Linked DNA regions of Roseateles amylovorans. The main gene of each other region encodes a partner of the protein of the gene in region 3 in a complex. Links are inferred from orthologs where the notes say so. Each region holds a gene or a part of one and is shown on either strand. Other genes may lie near its edges. The genes, in order: tsaE, tsaB and tsaD.

The links.
Region 1: the proteins of tsaD (region 3) and tsaE are in contact, whole or in part, in a crystal structure (PDB 6N9A), measured with the Thermotoga maritima proteins. The link is inferred for Roseateles amylovorans from one-to-one orthologs. Residues at the interface, in WP_004082750.1 of Thermotoga maritima: Cys10, Asp11, Arg49, His50, Leu82, Gly84, Gly135, Gly136, Glu154, Thr155, Leu156, Asp157, Asp158, Ser159, Glu162, Asp165, Lys166, Arg169, Leu170, Tyr175, Lys213, Thr214, Leu217, Tyr218, Gln221, Arg222, Asn324; in WP_004082108.1 of Thermotoga maritima: Leu37, Gly38, Lys46, Lys57, Val59, Lys60, Ser61, Thr63, Phe64, Thr65, Leu66, Met67, Val69, Pro71, Tyr82, Arg83, Leu84, Asp86, Asp88, Phe89, Asp93, Ile128, Asp130, Glu131, Arg134.
Region 2: the proteins of tsaD (region 3) and tsaB are in contact, whole or in part, in a solved structure (PDB 4WQ4), measured with the Escherichia coli proteins. The link is inferred for Roseateles amylovorans from one-to-one orthologs.

Annotation. Positions count from the first base shown.
Region 1 is NZ_CP104562.2:4,198,541-4,205,095, reverse strand. The notes cover bases 1,895-4,612. They hold tsaE (tRNA (adenosine(37)-N6)-threonylcarbamoyltransferase complex ATPase subunit type 1 TsaE), read right to left. Parts: upstream 3,644-4,612; coding sequence 3,146-3,643; downstream 1,895-3,145. Other genes in these bases: queG (tRNA epoxyqueuosine(34) reductase QueG), read left to right, coding at 3,727-4,612; N4261_RS17380 (N-acetylmuramoyl-L-alanine amidase), read right to left, coding at 1,895-3,047. Outside these bases: N4261_RS17385 (S41 family peptidase), read left to right, coding at 1-880; more of N4261_RS17380, read right to left, coding at 1,647-1,894; more of queG, read left to right, coding at 4,613-4,800; N4261_RS17365 (AEC family transporter), read right to left, coding at 4,797-5,687; N4261_RS17360 (tripartite tricarboxylate transporter substrate binding protein BugE), read left to right, coding at 5,844-6,555. UniProt on the Escherichia coli protein: Required for the formation of a threonylcarbamoyl group on adenosine at position 37 (t(6)A37) in tRNAs that read codons beginning with adenine.
Region 2 is NZ_CP104562.2:789,375-796,176, forward strand. What follows is about bases 2,210-5,174. They hold tsaB (tRNA (adenosine(37)-N6)-threonylcarbamoyltransferase complex dimerization subunit type 1 TsaB), read left to right. Parts: upstream 2,210-3,247; coding sequence 3,248-4,102; downstream 4,103-5,174. Other genes in these bases: N4261_RS03460 (alpha/beta hydrolase family protein), read left to right, coding at 2,210-2,472; N4261_RS03465 (OmpW/AlkL family protein), read left to right, coding at 2,503-3,198; rimI (ribosomal protein S18-alanine N-acetyltransferase), read left to right, coding at 4,099-4,596; N4261_RS03480 (uracil-DNA glycosylase), read left to right, coding at 4,593-5,174. In the rest of the region: N4261_RS03455 (SGNH/GDSL hydrolase family protein), read left to right, coding at 1-696; more of N4261_RS03460, read left to right, coding at 1,111-2,209; more of N4261_RS03480, read left to right, coding at 5,175-5,573; N4261_RS03485 (putative bifunctional diguanylate cyclase/phosphodiesterase), read left to right, coding at 5,574-6,802. UniProt on the Escherichia coli protein: Required for the formation of a threonylcarbamoyl group on adenosine at position 37 (t(6)A37) in tRNAs that read codons beginning with adenine.
Region 3 is NZ_CP104562.2:3,562,606-3,569,408, reverse strand. The notes cover bases 1-2,966. They hold tsaD (tRNA (adenosine(37)-N6)-threonylcarbamoyltransferase complex transferase subunit TsaD), read left to right. Parts: upstream 1-946; coding sequence 947-1,987; downstream 1,988-2,966. Other genes in these bases: N4261_RS14735 (branched-chain amino acid ABC transporter substrate-binding protein), read left to right, coding at 2,029-2,966; fdx (ISC system 2Fe-2S type ferredoxin), read left to right, coding at 584-922; hscA (Fe-S protein assembly chaperone HscA), read left to right, coding at 1-438. Outside these bases: more of N4261_RS14735, read left to right, coding at 2,967-3,273; rpsO (30S ribosomal protein S15), read left to right, coding at 3,680-3,949; pnp (polyribonucleotide nucleotidyltransferase), read left to right, coding at 4,206-6,347; N4261_RS14720 (NAD(P)H-quinone oxidoreductase), read left to right, coding at 6,353-6,803.

The DNA.
Region 1 (6,555 bases), 630 kb from region 3 along the record:
CCTCAAGGCGCCGCTCGCCGCGCCCGGCCTGGGGGTGAAGGAAGGCGACTTCCTGATGGCCGTCAACGGCCAGCCGGTCGACGCCGGACACAACCTCTACCAGCAGCTGGAAAACACCGTCGGCAAACCGGTCCAACTGACCGTGGCCAGCGATGCGCAAGGCCGCGGTGCACGGCAGGTGCAGGTCGAGCCCATCGCCAATGAGTCGGCATTGCGCCAATGGGCCTGGATCGACCACAACCGCCAGGAAGTGGATCGGCTCAGCGGCGGCAAAATCGCCTACGTCTATATGCCCGACACGGCCGCCCAAGGCTTCCAACACTTCAACCGCATGTTCTTCGCGCAGGTCGATAAACCCGGCCTGATCGTCGACGACCGCCGCAACGGCGGCGGTCAAGCCGCCAACTACGTCACCGAAGTGCTGGGGCGCCAGTACCTCGGCAGTTGGAAAGACCGCGATGCATTGGTGTTCGATACGCCAGGGGGCGCCATCTATGGGCCCAAAGCCATGCTGGTCGATCAGGACGCCGGGTCGGGCGGGGACTTCATGCCCTACGCGTTCAAGCGGACCGGGTTGGGGCCGTTGATCGGCAAACGCACCTGGGGTGGGCTCATCGGGATCGCGATCAACCCCTCACTCATCGACGGCGGCCAGTTGGTGGTGCCGTACTTCCGGTTCTTCACGCCCGAAGGTGAGTGGCGCATCGAGAACGAAGGCGTCGCGCCCGATATCGAGGTCGACCTCGATCCCGTGGCGGTCAACGCCGGGCGCGATGTGCAGCTTGAAGCCGCCGTCGCCAATGTGCTCGAGCGGCTCAAGTCCTGGAAACCCATTCAACGGACTGAACCGCCAGCCATGCCCACGCAGTTGGGGAAATGACCTGGCTTTGATGTGAGTGCACCGGGGCTTCTTGCCCCGGTTTTTCATTGGGGGTTGAGATTGGGGTTGGTCTTGGGCTTGGGCTTGGGGCGAGCCGGTCGTTTGGCTTTGCCCATTGCCGTCGGGCGGCTCCCATTCGCCACACCCCGCCGGGTCTCGCCCCGGCAGGCGAGTCCCTTTGTCAGCCGACAAAGGAACCAAAACGGCTCGGGTTCGACCCTTTTGCACTCGCTACCCATCGGTCGTCCCTCTCTCGCTATCCGCTCGCGAGACTCCTCCGACGATGCCCTGCCACCCCCACCACCGCCTTACTCGCACCACCTCTCTCTAAACGCTTGCCCGCTGCTCGCGGGACGCGCCAACCGTTCAACGCATTCCTTCACCCATCTCCGACACTCGCCCTCGGCGGGCTCGTCCATGTGAGACTCAATCGCCACACCATGCAGCGTCGCCAATCGCTTCATGCCCGCCCTGTGCCTCCTTGAGGGCGCACGCGCCAGCGCGTAGGGGGGAGCCATTCCCTCGGCGCGCATCACCTCGCAGTGCGCTACCCCCAACCAAGCGAAGCCCGCAGAACCGGCTCTGCCGGGCCGAAGGGCTTGCCCCTTGAGGGCGCGCGCGGCAGCGCGTAGGGGGAGCCCTTCCCTCGGCGCGCATTACCCCGCAGTGCGCTACCCCCAACCAAGCGAAGCCCGCGGAACCGGCTCCGCCGGGCCGCTGGGCTTGCCCCCTTGAGGGGGCGCGCGCAAGCGCGTAGGGGGGAGCCCTACAAGGCTCGATGGCGGGAGGCGAGGGGCGGGTTTTTGGAGAAGTAGCGGGCAATGCCCGTCGCCAGGGCGCGCACCAGGTCGTTCTGGTAGTCCGGGTCGCGCAGCTTGGCCTCTTCTTCCGGGTTGGAGATGAACGCGGTCTCCACCAGAATCGACGGCACGTCCGGCGCCTTCAGCACCGCAAAACCCGCCTGCTCAACGTTGCGCTTGTGCAGCTTGCCCACTTTGCCAATCTGGCTCAGCACCTCGCTGCCCAGCTTCAGGCTGTCCTTGACCTGCGCCGAGGTGCTCATGTCCAGCATCGCCCGCAGCACGCCGTCATCCTTGACCGCCTTGCTGTTGACACCCCCAATGACGTCCGCCGCGTTCTCCTTGTTGGCCATCCACCGCGCCGCCGTGGAACTGGCCGCACCGGTCGACAACGCAAACACCGACGCACCCTTGGCCTTGGGCGTGATGAAGGCATCCGCATGGATGGACACAAACAGATCCGCCTGCACCCGACGCGCCTTGCGCACCCGGTCCGGCAGCGGGACAAAGAAGTCCGCGTCGCGGGTCATCATCACCCGGATCTTCGGATTGCTGTTGAGCCGGTCCCGCAGCTTCAGGCCGATCGCCAGCACCACGTCCTTCTCCTTGAGCCCGCTCGGACCAATGGCGCCCGGATCCTCGCCACCATGGCCCGGATCGATCGCAATGACGATCAGCCGATCCAGCTTGGCCTGACTCATCTCCGGCGCCGTTTCCTTCAGCGGCGTGGTCGGCGGCGGCGGCGCATGCTGCGCCACCACCGGGGCGCTGGGGCGCGGCGCCGGGGGCAGGGCGGCACTGGCGGCCTTGTCAGCCGCCGCCGCAGCCGTGCTGGCCGCAGACTGCGGTCGGTCGATACGGCCGATCATCTCGCCCAGCGCATCCTGCACCGACTGCGCCGCCGCACGCTCCGCCGCTTCCTTTTCCAGCACCAGCTCCAGCAGCGGGTCACGCTCCTGCGCCGGATGCAGATCCAGCACCAACCGGTTCTTGTAGGCCGCCACCGGCTCGATGGTGAACACCTGCGGCGCCACCGCCTGCTTCAGGTCGAGCACGATGCGCACCACCCGCGGCTGGTTCTGGCCCACCCGCACTGCCGCAATGTAGGGATCGTCCGGCTTCACCTTGCCCAGCAGCTCGCGCAGCCCCTGGCTCAGTTCCAGACCGTCGATGTCAATCACCAAACGGTCCGGATGGGTGGCCAGAAAACTCTTGGCCGCCAGCGGACGATCGGATTCGAGCGTCACCCGGGTGTAGTCGTCCGCCGGCCAGACCCGCACCGCCACGATGGTCGCCGAACTCGCCGCCCAGGCCGAGCTGACCGGCAGAAGCGGCACCACCGGCACGCTCAGCACCAGGGCGCCCATGCGGCCCAGCGCGCGTCGGCGGCCGCGGGTGGTCGCCGCGGAACGGGCGTCATCGGTCGGGCCGAAGGGGAATCGCTTGGAATCTCCGCTCATGCGTGTCAGGCTTGCAGGATGTGGGCCAGGTCCAGCAGCAGCGCCTGGCCGCGCGCGGTGTGCGCCTCGGCGCGGACCTCGCGGCTGTCGTCGGGCTGGACATCCAGGGTGAGCCGCAGATCAGGCGGCGGCAGCATGCCGGCGGCCTTGGCCGGCCACTCGCTGAGCTTCAGGCCCGGTGCGGCGAACAGGTCGCGAAAGCCCGCGTCCTCCCACTCGCGCGGATCATTGAAGCGGTAGAAATCGAAATGATGGGCCGGCAGCCCGTTCAGCGACGGCGGCAGGTAGTCCTCCACCACCGCGTAGCTGGGACTCTTGATGCGACCGGTCACGCCCAGCGCACGCAGCAGGTGGCGCACCAGGCTGGTCTTGCCGGCACCGAGCCCGCCTTCGAGCTCGATGCTCAAGTCCGCGATCTGCGGACAGCCGGCCAGCGCCTGCGCAAAACGTTCACAGGCGGGCTCGTCGGGCCAGCGGAACTGGCGGGTTTCTAGAATGCTCAAAACCTATGGAATCCTTGCTGAACGACAACCACCCCGATGCCGCATCGGTCACCCCCCGCGACCCCGCCGCGCTCGCAGCGTTGATGGTCGAGGTTCGCGCCTGGGCACTCGAGCTCGGATTCTCACAGATTGGGGTGGCACACGTCGATTTGAGTGGTGCGGAAGCCGGACTGCAAGCGTGGCTGCAGGCCGGCTTTCATGGCGAGATGCACTACATGGCCGCCCACGGCCTCAAGCGCGCCCGGCCGTCCGAGCTGGTGCCCGGCACCCTCAGCGTGTTGACCGCCCGCATGGACTACCTGCCGGCCACGCTGGGCGAGGACTGGCAGCAGCGCGAATGGGCCACCATGGCCGATCCCACCCATGCCCAGGTCTCGCTCTACGCCCGGGGCCGGGACTATCACAAGGTGCTGCGCCAGCGGCTGCAGCAACTGGCGGATCGGCTGCAGCAGGCCGTCGGCCCGCTGGGTCACCGGGTGTTCACCGATTCGGCGCCGGTGCTGGAGGTCGAACTGGCGAGTCGATCGGGCATCGGCTGGCGCGGCAAGCACACCCTGACGCTGCACCGCGACAGCGGCTCCATGTTCTTCCTCGGCGAGATCTATCTGGACCTCGCCCTGCCGCCCAGCGAGCCGGTGACCGCCCATTGCGGCCAATGCCGCGCCTGCCTGGACGCCTGTCCCACTGGCGCGATCGTGGCGCCGTACCGGCTTGATGCACGGCGCTGCATCAGCTATCTGACGATCGAGCAGGACGGCCCGATTCCCGTCGAGCTGCGGCCCGCCCTCGGCAATCGGATCTACGGCTGCGACGATTGCCAACTGGTGTGCCCGTGGAACAAATTCGCGCGGCGCAATGCGCTGCCGGACTTCGACTGGCGTGAGCCGCTCGGCCATGCCGGCCTGCTGGACCTGTGGGCCTGGGACGAAGCGACCTTCCTCAAGCGCACCGAAGGGTCGGCCATCCGCCGCATCGGCCATGCCCGCTGGCGGCGCAACCTCGCGGTGGCCCTGGGCAATGCGCTGCGACAAGACCTGGCACCGGCGCTGCGGGAGCGGATGCGGGCGGCGCTGGTGGCGAAGCGCCTAGAGGCAACGCCGTTGGTCGCCGAGCACATCGATTGGGCGCTGGCGCAGACGCCGGAGGCGGCGCGCTAATTCAGCGGCGTCGCCTGCAACCACAGGGGCAACACCACCATGCCCAGCAAGGTGGAGACGGTGACCAACCCCGCCACGAACGGACCGTTGCCGCCCATCCGGACCGCCAGCACATAGGCGCTGGAGGCGGTGGGCATGGCCGCGAAGGCCAGCAGGATCTGTGCTTGCGGCAGCGGCAAGGCCAGCAGCCGCGCCAGCAGCAAGGCCCACAGCGGCAGGATCAGGTGCCGGATCGACAGCAGCGCCACCGCCAGCCGCGGAGCGTCCTTCAGCGCGCCCAGCCGCAAGCCGGCCCCCACGGCCATCAAGCCCAGGGGCAGGGCGGCCAGGCCGATCCGCTGCAACGTGATGGCCGCAGGCTCCGGCAGGCGCAGGCCGCTGAGATTGGCGGCCAGGCCGCCCAAGGTCGCAATGATCAGCGGATTGCGCGCCAGCTCCTTCAGATAGCCATGTCCCCCGTGCCGCGCCAGCGGCCACACCGCCGCCACATTGGCCACCGGCACGCAGATCGCCGCGATCATCGCGATCCAGGCCACGCCTTGCGGGCCTTGCAGCCGTTCAGCCAGCGCGAGCGCCACGAAGGAATTGAACCGGAAGGCCACCTGCACGCCGGAGGCATGGGCCCGGGCATCCACGCCCGGCGCCAGCCCCAGTGCATAGGCCAGCGCGATGCCGCCGATCATCACCGCCAATCCGCCGACCAGCAGCAACACCGTGTCCGCCGGCTGCAGCGTGCTGCGGGAGATGGAATTGAACAGCAGCACCGGGAAGAGCAGGAAATACACCAGCTTTTCAGCGGCCTCCCAGAGGGGGCGGTCCAGTGCGGTGTAGCGACACAGCAGAAACCCGGCAACAATCAACAGGAAATCGGGCAGAAGCAGCAACATTGGAAGCTCGGAACAGGTTTTGCCGAGTGTGCCAGCCGGAGGTCGCCCGACTGGACAGGTTTTGCGGCCTTCTACGTAGTTCCGCTAGCGCGTGCGACACGTGACCCTACGTAAGCTGTTCCGATTGACAGTCCCACTTCGAAAGACGAGGAGTCCATGAACCGTCGCAACATCGTCCAACGCAGTCTGATCCTGGGTACGCTGAGTGTGTGCAGCACGCTGGCCCTGGCGCAGTCCTATCCCAACAAGCCGGTGAAGCTGGTGGTGCCCTTCGCGCCGGGCGGCACGACCGACATCATCGCCCGCGTGGTGGCCCAGAACATCAGCGGTCCGCTGGGCCAGACGATGATCGTCGAGAACAAGGCCGGTGGCGGCGGCATCATCGGTGCCAACGACACCGCCAAGTCCGCGCCGGACGGCTATTCGCTGGGCGTGGCCACGGTTTCCACCACCGCCACCAATCCGGCGATCAATCCGAAGACGCCGTACAACCCGCTCACCGACTTCACGCCCATCATCAACCTGGCTGCCACGCCCAACGTGCTGGCGGTGCATCCGTCGTTCCCGGCCAAGGACTACAAGGGCTTCATCGCCGAGATGAAGAAGAGCCCGGGCAAGTACAGCTACTCGACCTCCGGCACCGGCGGCATCGGCCATCTGCAGATGGAGCTCTACAAGAGCCTGACCGGTGTGTTCGTCACCCACATCCCGTACCGCGGTGCGGGCCCGGCGCTCAACGACACCGTCGCCGGCCAGGTGCCGATGATCTTCGACAACCTGCCCTCGGCACTGCCCTTCATCAAGGACGGTCGACTGGTGGCCATCGCCGTGGCCGCGCCGCAGCGCCTGACGGTGCTGCCGAATGTGC
Region 2 (6,802 bases), 2.8 Mb from region 3 along the record:
GGTTTGGTGTTCAAAGAATGCAATACGTCCAACTTGGCCGCGACGACGGGTGTCATGTACGCCGCAGCGGGGGCAAAGGTGGCGGATGTGGCCGCACAGATCGATCGCCAGTTCGCGCTCGATGGCTTCAACGGCAAGGACCTGGTCACCGTGCTGGCCGGCGCCAACGACATCCTGGAGCTCTACGGACAGTTCGGCGCCCAGGATGCCAACACGCTTGGCAACGCCGCCGAAGCGCGGGGTGAAGCGCTGGCTGCTCAGGTCAACCGCATCGCCAATGGCGGCGGCAAGGTCATCCTGTCGACCATGCAGGACATCGGCTACACGCCCTATGCGGTGAAGGAAAAGGCAGCCCATGCCGACACCGACCGCGCGGCGCTGCTGAGCGAGCTGTCCCGCCGCTTCAATGTCGGCCTGCGTCTGAAGATCATCAACGACGGCCGGATGATCGGCCTGATCCTGTCCGATGAGCTGACCCAGACCATGGCGAGATACCCGTCGTCCTATGGCATGAGCAATTCCACCGACGCGGCTTGCCTGACCAGCGCGCTGCCGCCGGTCTGCACCGACAAGACCCTGGCGACCAACGCCACCGCCACCACCTGGATGTGGGCCAGTGACACGCTGCTGGCGCCCGGCGCGCATGCGTACATCTACAACTCGGCGCGGACCCGGGCGAGGAACAACCCGTTCTGATCCGTCGACGAGGCGGCGGCGCCTGAGTGCCGCTGCCGTACGGAACACGACGCGCGTGGATCGCGTCACCCTAAAGGGCCAGGCGTTGCTGCCGGCCCTTTTTTCATGGGCGCTGGGATCGACGATGTCGCGCATCGACCCACGCATTTGGGTGGGAATAAACCGCCCGCCGACAGGCATGTGGGGTTGCTATCGCACAGTCATGACAACACTGTTGCAGATGCGCCTCGTCCTGGTGTCGGGCCCCCTCGAGACCCTGGCATGCTGACGGCGTGTCAGGGTTTTTACGTTTAAGTACGTGGATTGCCCTGCCCTTATAGTGACCGCTTAGAAAAACGAACGACCGTTCGATTTGGTGCCCCCACTTCTCCCCCGGGGAGCACAGCCGACGGAGACAACCCTGGAGAAGTCTGAATGAAAAGCCAATTCACCCTGGGCGGCCTGGCCTTGGCCGCTTCGGTTCTGCTGACCGCTTGCGGCGGCGGCACCGATGAATCTCGCGACGATCCGCCGCCTGCCCGTGGCACGCTGATGCTGGGCCTGCTGGCCGCTCCCACCGTGACCAAGGCGACGATCGACGCCGGCACGACCGCCAAGGGCGTCATCGCCCTGGCCGGCGCGGCCAAGTGCGATGTCGAGATCCGCTACGTCTACTACATGACGCGTGATCCGCAGGGCAATCCCGCCACCGCCTCCGCGGGTGTGTTTGTGCCGTCGGGCACCGATGCCGCCTGCTCCGGCCAGCGTCCGGTGGTGCTCTATGCCCACGGCACGACGACCGACAAGGCCTTCAACATGGCCCAGGTCGACACGAACGCCGAAGGCTCGCTGGTGATGGCGTTCTATGCCGCCCAGGGCTTCATCGTCGTGGCCCCGAACTACATGGGCTATGACCGCTCCGGCCTGCAGTACACGCCCTATCTGAATGCCGAGTCGTCGGCGATCGACATGGTCGACGGCCTGCGCGCAGCCAAGGCGCACCTGGCCGTGGAAGGCGCCTCCAAGCCCTCGTCCAAGCTGCTGATCACCGGTTACTCGCAGGGCGGCCACGTGGCCATGGCCACGCAGAAAGTCATCGAGCGTGACTACGCGTCCGAGTTCACCGTGACCGCCGCAGGTCCGATGTCCGGCCCGTACAACCTGGTGAAGATGGGCGACGCCGTCACCGGCGGCACCATCAACGCCGGTGCAACGCTGTTCCTGCCGCTGCAGCTGACCAGCTACCAGAAGGCCTACGGCAACATCTACAGCAGCCCGACCGAGGTCTATCAATCGCCGTACGCGGCCACCGCCGAGACCCTGTTCCCGTCGACCGAATCCCTCACCCAGCTGATCACCGAAGGCAAGCTGCCCGCAGACGCCACCTTCACCAAGCTGTTCGGCACCGGCGGCCTGCTGACGGATTCGTTCCGTACCGGCTATGCAGCCTCCAACTTCCGCAAGGCGCTGCAGACCAACACGCTGCTGGGCTGGACCCCGAAGGCCCCGATGGCGATGTGCGGCGGTGCCCAGGATCCGACCGTGTTCTTCTTCAACACCACCGATGCCCAGGCGGACTTCCTGAGCCGCGGCAAGGCCTACCCGGCCTTCAACCTGGAATCGCGCGCGACGTTGCCGGCCGGTGCGTCGGGTGACCTCGTCTACGGTGGATTCCAGCAGGCCAAGGCCGCCGCCGGTACCGGCGCCACCGCCGCTTACCACGGCACCCTGGTGCCGCCTTTCTGCAACGCCCTGGTGCGCGGCTACTTCCAGACGGTCCTGGCCGCCGGCCAGTAAGCCAAGGCGATCAGCAAGGAGACACGAGTCATGAAGAAGAACATTTCCCTCATCCTGGGCGCGGCGCTGCTGGCCATGGCCGGCGCGGCAAGCGCCGAGGAGGCCGCTGTCGGCAGCCACACCTTCTATCTGGGCCTGGCCCACATCGATGTGAACAGCAAGGCCGCGCCGCTGTCCGGCAACAAGGCCTTCCCGGCGCCGGGCGCGCAGATCCGCGTCGGCAATGCGACCACGACCGGCTTCGGCTATGTCTATCGCATGACCGATCGCCTGAGCGGCGAAGTGGTGCTGGGCATTCCGCCCTCGCACAAGATCTACGGCAACGGCGTGCTGGCCAATGCCGGCCAGATCGCCGTGGTGCGTCAGATGCCGCCGACGGTGTTCCTGAACTACCACTTCAAGGAAGTGCTGCCCAAGCTGCACCCCTTTGTCGGCGTGGGTCTGAACTACACCTACTTCGAGAAGAAGCGCAGCACGCCCACCGGTGACGCGATCAGTGGCGGTCCGACCCGCATCACGCTGACCAACTCCTGGGGGCCGGCCGCGCATGCGGGCTTCGTGGTTCAGTACGGACGCAACTGGTCGCTGGTCGGCACCATGGCCTATGCCGATGTGCGCAGCACCATGCGGTCGTACACGACCACCAAGGACGGCGTCGAGGAACTGAGCACGAAGATCAACTTCCGCCCGGTCGTCACCTCTTTGTCGCTCGGCTACACCTTCTAACCGGGGGGATCGCCCCGACGGGCCCATCCAGGGCCGATACACTTGCCGCATGAGCGTGTTGCTGGCCCTGGATAGCTCGACCGAACACATGGCTCTGGCCCTCGTTGGCCAGGGCCATGTTGCATTTGTGGACGCCGATGGCGGGGCCCAGGCCTCGCAACGGCTGGTGCCCGACGCCATGGCGTTGCTGCGCCAGGCCGGACTGACGCTCGCCCAGGTGGATGCGGTCGCCTTTGGTCGAGGGCCCGGCGCCTTCACCGGCTTGCGCACCGCCTGCTCGGTCGCCCAGGGTCTGGCCTTTGGCGCCAGCAAGCCGGTGCTGAGCCTGGACAGCTTGATGCTGGTCGCCGAGGACGCCCGACAGCAGGCGCTCGTGGCCGCCTCCGCCTCCGCCTCCGCCTCCGCCGCCGTCCAGACCGCTCCAGCAACGCCCGATTCCGCCGTCGATGCCGTTTCGACTGCCGACGCTGATGCTGATGCTGATGCGCCCGATGCCGGCCTCGACGTCTGGGTCGCGATGGATGCCCGCATGAATCAGATCTACGCTGGCCGCTATCAATGGGACGGCCGCGCCTGGCACACCGTGGTGGCGCCGATGCTGATTGACCCGGAGCCGCTGCAAGCGCTGTGGCTCGATCAGCCGGCCGCCTGCGTGGCTGGCACCGCCTTGCTGGCGTTTGCGCTCGACACCGGGTCGGCTCGTCGCGTCGAACACACCGTGTCGCGTGCCCGCGCGCTCGGCGCGCTGGCGCAGCAGGCCTGGGCCCAGGGGCGCGCCGAAGACCCGGCCCATGCGCTGCCGCTGTATGTGCGCGACAAGATCGCCCAGACAACCGACGAGCGCGAACAGGCCAAGGCCGCGGCGAACGCCCTTCAAACGCCCCCGGGCGTGCCCGCCGCATGAGCGCACAAGCCCGCGAGCTGTTCGCGCCGGCGCCGCTGCAGCCGTTGCAGCCGCTGCGCGCGCTGGACCTGGACGAGGTGATGGCCATCGAGATCCAGGCCTACAGCCATCCCTGGACCCGCGGCAACTTCATCGATTCCATGGCCGCGGGTTATGCCGGCTTCGTGCTGCGCGACGCGCAGGCGCGGCTGTGCGGCTATTTCATGGCGATGCAGGTGATCGACGAGATGCACCTGCTCAACATCACCGTGGCGCCCGATCTGCAGGGCCTGGGACTGGCGCGCCGCATGCTGGACGCCCTGGCGGTGCTGGCCCGCGCCCGTGGTTGCCACCAGGTCTGGCTGGAGGTGCGTGAGAGCAACGCCCGCGCGCGACGCCTTTATGAATGCTACGGCTTTGCCCAAAGTGGCCTGCGCCGTGGTTATTACCCGGCCGCCGACGGTCGAGAAAACGCGCTGCTGATGACGCTGCGCCTGACGGAGCACGAGACATGAGCTGGACCGATCGTCAGCGCGCCATGCTGGAAGCGATGGGCCTGAAGGTCTGGGTGTCGCCGACGGCCGCGGAATCCTTCCTCCCTTCGTCGGTGACGGAGCGTCCGGCGTCGGCCGTCGCGTCGTCAACCGCTGCGCCCGCGCACGCCCCGAGTACAGCCGCCGCACCGTCGACGGCCCTGCGCGAGACCGACAGCGCGGTGGCGTTCGCCGAGAGCCGGCCGGCTGCACCGCCGCCCGCGCCGGTCCGCACACCCGCCACCGCTGCGGCGCCCACGCCGGCCGCCGCACCGCGTCCGATGGCGGAGGTGCTGGCCAAGGTGCTGCCGTCCACCGTGCCGGGCGACACACCGCAGTCGCCAGCGATCGAGAGTGGGCGCGGCCTGCCTCGAGGAACCATCGCCACGCTGGACTGGACCGGCCTGCGCGAGACCGTGGCGCAATGCCGGGCCTGCACGCTGTGCGAGTCGCGCAAACACACCGTGTTCGGTGTCGGCCATGAGCGCGCGCACTGGATGATCGTCGGCGAAGCGCCGGGCGAGCAAGAGGATGAGCAGGGCGAGCCTTTCGTCGGCGCGGCCGGCAAGCTGCTGGACAGCATGCTGCGCTCGATCGGGCTGAGTCGCGACGAGGGGCCACCGGAGCGGCAGGTCTACATCGCCAACACCCTGAAGTGCCGGCCGCCGCGCAACCGCAATCCCGATCCGGCCGAGCTCGCCCAATGCGAGCCCTACCTGCAGCGGCAGATCGAGCTGATCCAGCCGCGCGTGATCATCGCCATGGGCCGCTTCGCGGTGCAGCAGCTGCTCCAGAGCCAAGAGGCCATCGGTCGCCTGCGCGGCCGCGTGCACCGCTATCAGGGTGTGCCGCTGATCGTCACCTATCACCCGGCCTATCTGCTGCGCAACCTGCCGGAGAAGGCCAAGTCCTGGGAAGACCTGTGCCTGGCGTTGAGCACCGTTGAAACGGCGGCCTGAATGAACGCCCCCACCACGCCGCCCGAGCCGTCCGGCCGTCCGCCCCGCCGGACGCCCACCCTCGAGGACCAGGCGGCGCAGTTTCGGCTGCTGGTGGACCATGCCCCCGCGCTGATCGCCTTGTTCGATGCGCACGACCTGAGCTGTCTCTTCGCCAACCGCCAATATGCGCAGCGCTTCGGCCTGGACGAGCAAAGCATCCTGGGTCGCAGCTTTGACGACATCATCGGCGCCGACGCCGCCCGCGAGGTGCAGCCCTACATCGACCAGGTGCTGCGCGATCACCGCAGCGTCAACTATGAGCGTCGCCTGGTGCCGCCCGATGGCGAACCGCGCTGGATCGAAGTCAACCTGGTGCCGCACCTCACGCCGGATGGCCGCGAGGTGAGTGCCGCCTTCGTACTCATCTCCGACATCACCCGCTTCCGCGAGGCCGAACGCGCGATGCGCGAATCGGAGGCGCGTCTGGCGACCTTCATGGAGGCGTCGGTCGAGGGCCTGCTGTTCCATCGCGATGGCGTGATCGCCGATGTGAATCCGTCGCTGTGCGCGCTGATCGGCTATCCGCTGGAGTTATTGATCGGGCGTCGGGCGCTGGAGCTCGTCGCGCCCGACCAGTTGGAGATCGTCCGTGCGGTGATGGAGGCCGGCGACGAGACCCGCTATGAGACCGCGGTGATGCATCGCTCCGGCGAACGGATCCCGGTCGAATTCATCGTCCGCACGCTGTGGCGCAATGGCGAGCGGCTGCGCATGGCCGTGGTGCGCGACATCCGCGAACAACAGGCCGCGCTGGCCCGCATCCATCACCTCGCCCATCACGATCCGTTGACCGGCCTGCTCAATCGCGCGACCTTCATGGAGCGCCTGCGCGAGCGGCTGGCGCGAGGGCCGTCGCAGCGCGCGGCGTTGCTGTTCATCGACCTGGACAATTTCAAGCGGGTCAATGATTCGCTGGGGCATCTGGAAGGCGACCAGGTGCTGCGCACCGTGGCCGACCGCCTGCGCGCCGGTTTGCGGGGCGGGGATCTGGTGGCCCGCTTCGGCGGCGATGAGTTCGTTGTCCTGCTCGAGGATGTGCATCAGCGCAAGGATGTCCAGGTGGTGCTCAATGCGCTGCTGAGTGTGGTGGAAGTGCCGGTGCAGGCCGATGGCCGCGATCTGTCGGTGACGCCCACGATCGGCGTGGCGCTGTATCCGGAACACGGCGAGAGCCCGGAGGAACTGCT
Region 3 (6,803 bases):
ACCTTCCAGGTGGATGCGGATGGCCTGCTGAGCGTGTCCGCCCGCGAGCTGGGCTCCGGCGTGGAAGCCGCTGTGCAGGTCAAGCCGAGTTACGGCCTGTCGGACGACCAGATCGCCGGCATGCTGCGGGAAGGGTTCGCCAGCGCAGAATCCGACATGCTGGCGCGCAAGTTGCGCGAGGCCCGGGTGGATGCCGAGCGCATGCTGCTGGCCACCGCTTCCGCTTTGCAGGCCGATGGCGATCTGCTCGAGGACGGTGAGCGGGCCGCGATCGCGACGCTGGAGGCCGAGGTGCGGGCCCTGGCCCAGGGCGAGGACGCCGACGCCATCAATGCGTCGGTCGAAGCCCTGGCCAAAGGCACGGAAGGTTTCGCTGCCGCGCGGATGAATCGCGGCATCCAGCAAGCTTTGACCGGACGCAGCATTGATCAGGTCTGACGGCCTGATCATCTCGCCCTCAGCACACGCAACGACGCACAACGCCGCACAACGCCGCACAACGCCGCAGCCTGACGCACAACGACACGGAACGACGCACAGCGACGCCGGACGCCAGCAGCAGCAAGCCCCAAGGACCTCTCCCATGCCCGTCATCAAGATCCTCCCCCATCCCGAATACGCGCCCGAGGGCAAGACCATCGAGGCGCCGTCCGGCACGTCCATCTGCGAGGCGCTGCTGGATCATCATGTGGACATCGAGCATGCGTGCGACCAGGTCTGTGCCTGCACCACCTGCCACGTGATCGTTCGCGAGGGCTTTGCCTCGCTCTCCGAGATGGAGGAGAACGAAGAAGACATGCTGGATCGGGCCTGGGGGCTGGAGCCGAATTCGCGCCTGGCCTGCCAGGCGATCCTGTCCAACAAGGATGTGACGGTGGAGATCCCCAAGTACTCCATCAATCACGCCAAGGAAAACCACTGATCCGCCGCCGGAGCGACTGACCTCATGCGTGTCCTGGGCATCGAATCCTCTTGCGACGAAACCGGCGTGGCGCTGGTCGACGCGTCCGGCGACGGCGTCCCGCGCCTGCTCGCGCATGCGCTGCACAGCCAGATCAGCATGCATCAGGCCTACGGCGGTGTGGTGCCGGAGCTGGCCTCGCGCGACCACATCCGGCGTGTGCTGCCGCTGACCCGGGAGGTCCTGGCGGGCTCGGGGCTGTCGCTGTCCGACGTGGATGTGGTGGCCTATACCCAGGGCCCCGGGCTGGCCGGTGCGCTGCTGGTGGGGGCGGGTGTCGCGGCCTCCTTGGGTGCGGCGCTGGACCGGCCGGTGATGGGCGTCCATCACCTGGAGGGGCATCTGCTCTCGCCGTTCCTGTCGGCCGATCCGCCGGAGTTCCCGTTCGTGGCCTTGCTGGTGTCTGGTGGGCATACCCAGCTGATGCGGGTGGATGATGTCGGCACCTATGAACTGCTGGGTGAAACCATCGACGACGCTGCTGGCGAAGCCTTCGACAAGTCCGCCAAGCTGATGGGTTTGCCCTATCCGGGCGGACCGCACCTGTCCCGTCTGGCTGAATCCGGCTGCGATGACGCCTATGCCTTGCCGCGCCCGTTGCTGCACAGCGGCAAGCCGGACTTCAGTTTCGCGGGATTGAAGACGGCCGTGCTCACCCAGGTGCGCAAGCTGGAGCAGCAGGCCGGCGGCATGACCGACGGGCAACGTGCGGATCTGGCGGCGTCCACACAGGCGGCGATCGTCGAAGTGCTGGTCAAGAAGTCGCTGCTGGCGTTGAAGGAGACCGGCCTAAAGCGGCTGGTGGTGGCGGGCGGCGTCGGTGCCAACAAGTCCTTGCGCGAGGTCCTGAATGCGGCCTGCGACAAACGCCGGGTGCGGGTGCACTATCCGGAGCTTCATCTGTGTACCGACAACGGCGCCATGATTGCGCTGGCGGCTGGCCTTCGCTTGCAGCGCGACATGGCGAGTCTGACCCGCGGTGGAGGCTTCGAGGTGCGGCCGCGTTGGGACCTGGCGCTGCTGTGAGACCGCAGGGCAGGGGTGCCGTGGCGCTGCTGGCCGCCGCGATGGTGGCGATGGCGTCGGCGCTGCCGTCGAGCGTCAGCGCCGCAGAGCCGATCCGGTTGGCGTTGATCGAAGGGTTGTCCGGGCCGCTGGGCAACGGCGGCGAGGCGGTGTTTCGCAATCTGGTCTGGGCGACCGAGCGCATCAATGCCCGTGGCGGCGTGAAGTTGCCGGGTGGGGCGCGGCCCCTCGCGCTGCTGCGGTTTGACAGCAAGGGCTCGGTCGAGGAGTCGCTGTCGATGCTGCGCGCGGCCACCGACCAGGGGGTGCGGGTGGTGCTTCAGGGCAACAGCTCCGCGGTAGCGGGCGCGCTGATTGCGGCACTCGACAAGCACAACGCCCGGGAACCTGAGCATCGCGCGCTCTTTCTGAACTACGCGGCCGTCGACCCTGCGCTCACCAACGCGCAATGCAGCTTCTGGCACTTCCGCTTCGATGCCGACACCGACATGCGCCTGGCCGCCCTGGTGGAGGTGATTGCGCAGGATCGCCAGCTCAAGACGCTCTACCTGATCAACCAGGACTACAGCTTCGGTCAGCATCTGCAGCGGCAGGCGAGGGCGATGCTGGCTCAGCGCCGTCCGGACTTGCAGATCGTCGGCGACGACCTGCACCCCCTTGGCCGGGTGAAGGACTTCATGCCCTATGCCTCGAAGATCCGCAGCAGCGGAGCTCAGGCGGTGCTCACCGGCAACTGGGGCAACGATCTGACTTTGCTAATCAAGGCGGCCAAGGACCTGGGACTGGACACGCGCTTCTACACCTTCTACGGCAACGCTCTGGGTGTGCCTGGTGTGCTGGGTGAGGCGGGTGTCGACCGGGTCCTGGCGGTGGCGGAATGGCATCCCAACGTCGGAACGCCGGATTCGGAGCGCTTCTATGCCGCGTTTCGGCAGCGGTTTCCGAAGCCGGAGCACGACTATCTGCATGCGCGGATGCAATTGATGGTGGAGATGCTGGTGGCCGCGATGGAGAAGGCCGGCAGCGATGATCCCATCCGCGTCGCGAAAGCCCTGGAGGGTCTGCGGCTGGATGGCCGGCCGCTGGGTGTGGCGCATCAAGGCTGGATGCGTCCCACGGACCACCAGCTCCAGCAGCCGCTGTATGTGAGCGTGATGCGGCGAGTGGGCGAAGCCGGAGTGCCGCATGACAATGAAGGCTCCGGGGTCGGCTTCCGCACGCTGCGGTACCTGGAGGCGGGTCAGGCGCAGCAGCCGACGGCGTGCCGGATGCGCCGTCCGGAGTGAGTCGGTCTGCGCAGGTGGCGCTTGTCAGTGCAATCGGGGCTGGCTGATCGCCGGCTGATGGCTGGCAGGACGCTGGCGGCTGGTTGGTGGCTGGCTGGCAGCCGGATGAAGGCTGAAGGCTGATGGTCGGGTCTGGATCGCGGCTGAGTGGCGGTCGGAGGGAGCGCCGGAGGGGCTTCATCGGGCGCGCTCGTCGACTAGGTCGCATCCGGCCGCGCTGCCGCTCACCGTTGTTATGTATACTGCGCGCTGTTTCCGCCTGGAACCCTGGGCGGGGACAACTAGCACGGCACGGGTCGGTTTCACCTGTGACCGCAAGTCAACCTCGGAAACCGTCTGCGCACCTGATGCCTGATTTGGCTATGCCAGCGGACCTTCCGAACCATTCCGGAACAAGGAACGCATCATGTCCATCGCCGATCTGAGCAAGGCTGACATCGTCAAGGCCAACGCCCGCAGCGCCAACGACACGGGATCCCCCGAAGTCCAGGTCGCCCTGCTGACCGCTCGCATCAACGAGCTGACCCCCCACTTCAAGCTGCACGCCAAGGACCACCACGGCCGTCGCGGTCTGCTGAAGATGGTCAACCAGCGCAAGAGCCTGCTGGCCTACCTGAAGAACAAGGACGCAGCCCGCTACACCGCGCTGATCCAGAAGCTGGGTCTGCGCAAGTAATCTGCGCATGAAAGCAAAGAGCCTGTCTGGAGACCCAACAGGCTCTTTGTCGTTTCTGAACGCCCGACCCGCTGCGCGGATTCGGGTGGTTCAATCACCTTGGAGTCGAGTTGACGTGGCGCTGCTGTGTCATTCCAACGCGCTTGGTCGGACGGCCGACGAAGCAGGCGCTCTGGAATGGCATCCCGCCAAACCCAGCTTCACTCCCGGTATTTCGCACCGCACCGCAAGCGGTCGCACAAACTGAGGAGATGCAATGAGCATGTTCAACAAGGTCGTCAAGAGCTTCCAGTGGGGCCCCCATCAAGTCACGATGGAGACCGGCGAGATCGCCCGTCAATCCAGCGGTGCCGTGCTGGTGAACATCGAAGACACCGTGGTGCTGGCCACCGTGGTCGCGAAGTCGGCCCCCAAGGCCGGCCAGGATTTCTTCCCGCTGACCGTCGACTACATCGAGAAGACCTACGCGGCCGGCAAGATCCCTGGCAGCTTCTTCAAGCGTGAAGGCCGTCCCAGCGAGCTGGAGACCCTGACCTCGCGCCTGATCGATCGCCCGATTCGTCCGCTGTTCCCCGAAGGCTTCTTCAATGAAGTCCAGGTCGTCGTTCACACCCTGTCGCTGAATCCGGAAGTCCAGGCCGACATCGCCGCGCTGATCGCCACGAGCGCTGCGCTGTCGATCTCCGGCATCCCGTTCAACGGCCCGATCGGTGCCGCCCGCGTGGGCTACATCAACGGCGAATACGTGCTGAACCCGGGCAAGACCCAACTGCTGGATTCCAAGCTGGATCTGGTGGTTGCCGGCACCGAAGGCGCCGTGCTGATGGTCGAATCCGAAGCCGATCAGCTGAGCGAAGACATCATGCTGGGCGGCGTGGTCTACGGCCATGAGCAAGGTCGCATCGCGATCGCCGCGATCAATGAGCTGGTCCGTGAAGCCGGCAAGGCCTCCTGGGACTGGGTCGCCCCGGCCAAGGACGAGCCGTTCATCGCCAAGGTCACCGCGCTGGCTGAAGAGTCGCTGCGCGCGGCCTACCAGATCCGCTCCAAGCAAGCCCGCACCCAGGCTTGCCGCGATGCCTATTCGCAGGTCAAGGCGGCCCTGACGGCTGAAGGCGTGACCTTCGACGGCGTCGAGGTCGATGGTCTGCTGTTCGAGATCGAAGCCCGCATCGTCCGCAGCCAGATCCTGGCCGGCGAGCCGCGCATCGATGGTCGCGACACCCGCACCGTCCGCCCGATCGAGATCCGCAACAGCGTGTTGCCGCGCGCCCACGGCTCTGCACTGTTCACTCGTGGCGAGACGCAGGCCCTGGTGGCGGCGACGCTGGGTACCGACCGTGACGCGCAAGTCATCGACGCGCTGGCCGGCGAGTACTCCGAGCGCTTCATGCTGCACTACAACATGCCTCCGTTCGCCACCGGCGAAACCGGTCGCGTGGGCAGCCCGAAGCGCCGCGAAATCGGTCACGGCCGCCTGGCCAAGCGCGCGCTGGTCGCGGTGCTGCCGACCAAGGAAGACTTCCCGTACTCGATCCGCGTGGTCTCGGAAATCACCGAGTCCAATGGATCGTCGTCGATGGCGTCGGTCTGCGGCGGCTGCCTGTCGCTGCTGGATGCTGGCGTGCCGCTGAAGGCGCACGTCGCCGGCATCGCCATGGGTCTGATCAAGGATGCCAACCGCTTCGCCGTGTTGACCGACATCCTGGGTGATGAAGATCACCTCGGCGACATGGACTTCAAGGTCGCGGGCACCACCACCGGCATCACCGCGCTGCAGATGGACATCAAGATCCAAGGCATCACCAAGGAAATCATGCAGGTCGCCCTGGCTCAGGCCAAGGAAGCGCGTCTGCACATCCTGGACAAGATGGTCGGTGCGATGGGTTCGGCCAATGCCGAGATCTCGCAGTTCGCGCCTCGCCTGTACACGATGAAGATCAATCCGGAAAAGATCCGTGACGTGATCGGCAAGGGCGGCGCGACCATTCGTGCGCTGACCGAGGAAACCGGCACGCAGATCGACATCGCCGAAGACGGCACGATCACCATCGCCTCCACCGACGGCGCCAAGGCTGAGATCGCCAAGAAGCGCATCGCCGAAATCACCGCTGAAGCCGAAATCGGCAAGGTCTACGAAGGCGCGGTCACCAAGATCCTCGACTTCGGTGCCCTGGTCAACATCCTGCCGGGCAAGGACGGTCTGCTGCACATCAGCCAGATCGCCCATCAGCGCGTCGAGAAGGTGACCGACTTCCTGAGCGAAGGCCAGATCGTCAAGGTCAAGGTCCTCGAGACGGACGAAAAGGGTCGCATCAAGCTGTCGATGAAGGCACTGCTGGACCGTGATGCAGCGCCTCAGCACGCGCACTCGGCACCGGAAGGCCAGGGCGAGTAATCGTCATGAAGGCGATCGCCATCAGCCACCCGGGTGGTCCGGAGGTGTTGCAACTGGTCGAGCGCCCTGATCCCGTCGCCGGGGCAGGGGAGTGCTTGATCCGGGTACACGCCTACGGCATCAACCGTCCTGATGTCCTGCAGCGCAAGGGTGCCTATCCGCCTCCGGCGGGCGCCAGTGACCTGCCGGGTCTGGAGGTGGCGGGTGAGATCGTCTCTGGCGATGCCGCCGCGCTGGCCGAGGCTGGCCTGAAGGTGGGCGATGCCGTCTGCGCGCTGGTCGCGGGTGGTGGCTATGCCGAGCTGTGCGTCGCACCGGTGGTGCAATGCCTGCCGGTGCCGGCCGGCTGGCGCATGGACGAGGCGGCGAGCCTGCCGGAGACCTTCTTCACCGTGTGGAGCAATGTCTTCGAGCGGGCCCGCCTGCAGCCGGGCGAGAGCCTGCTGGTGCATGGCG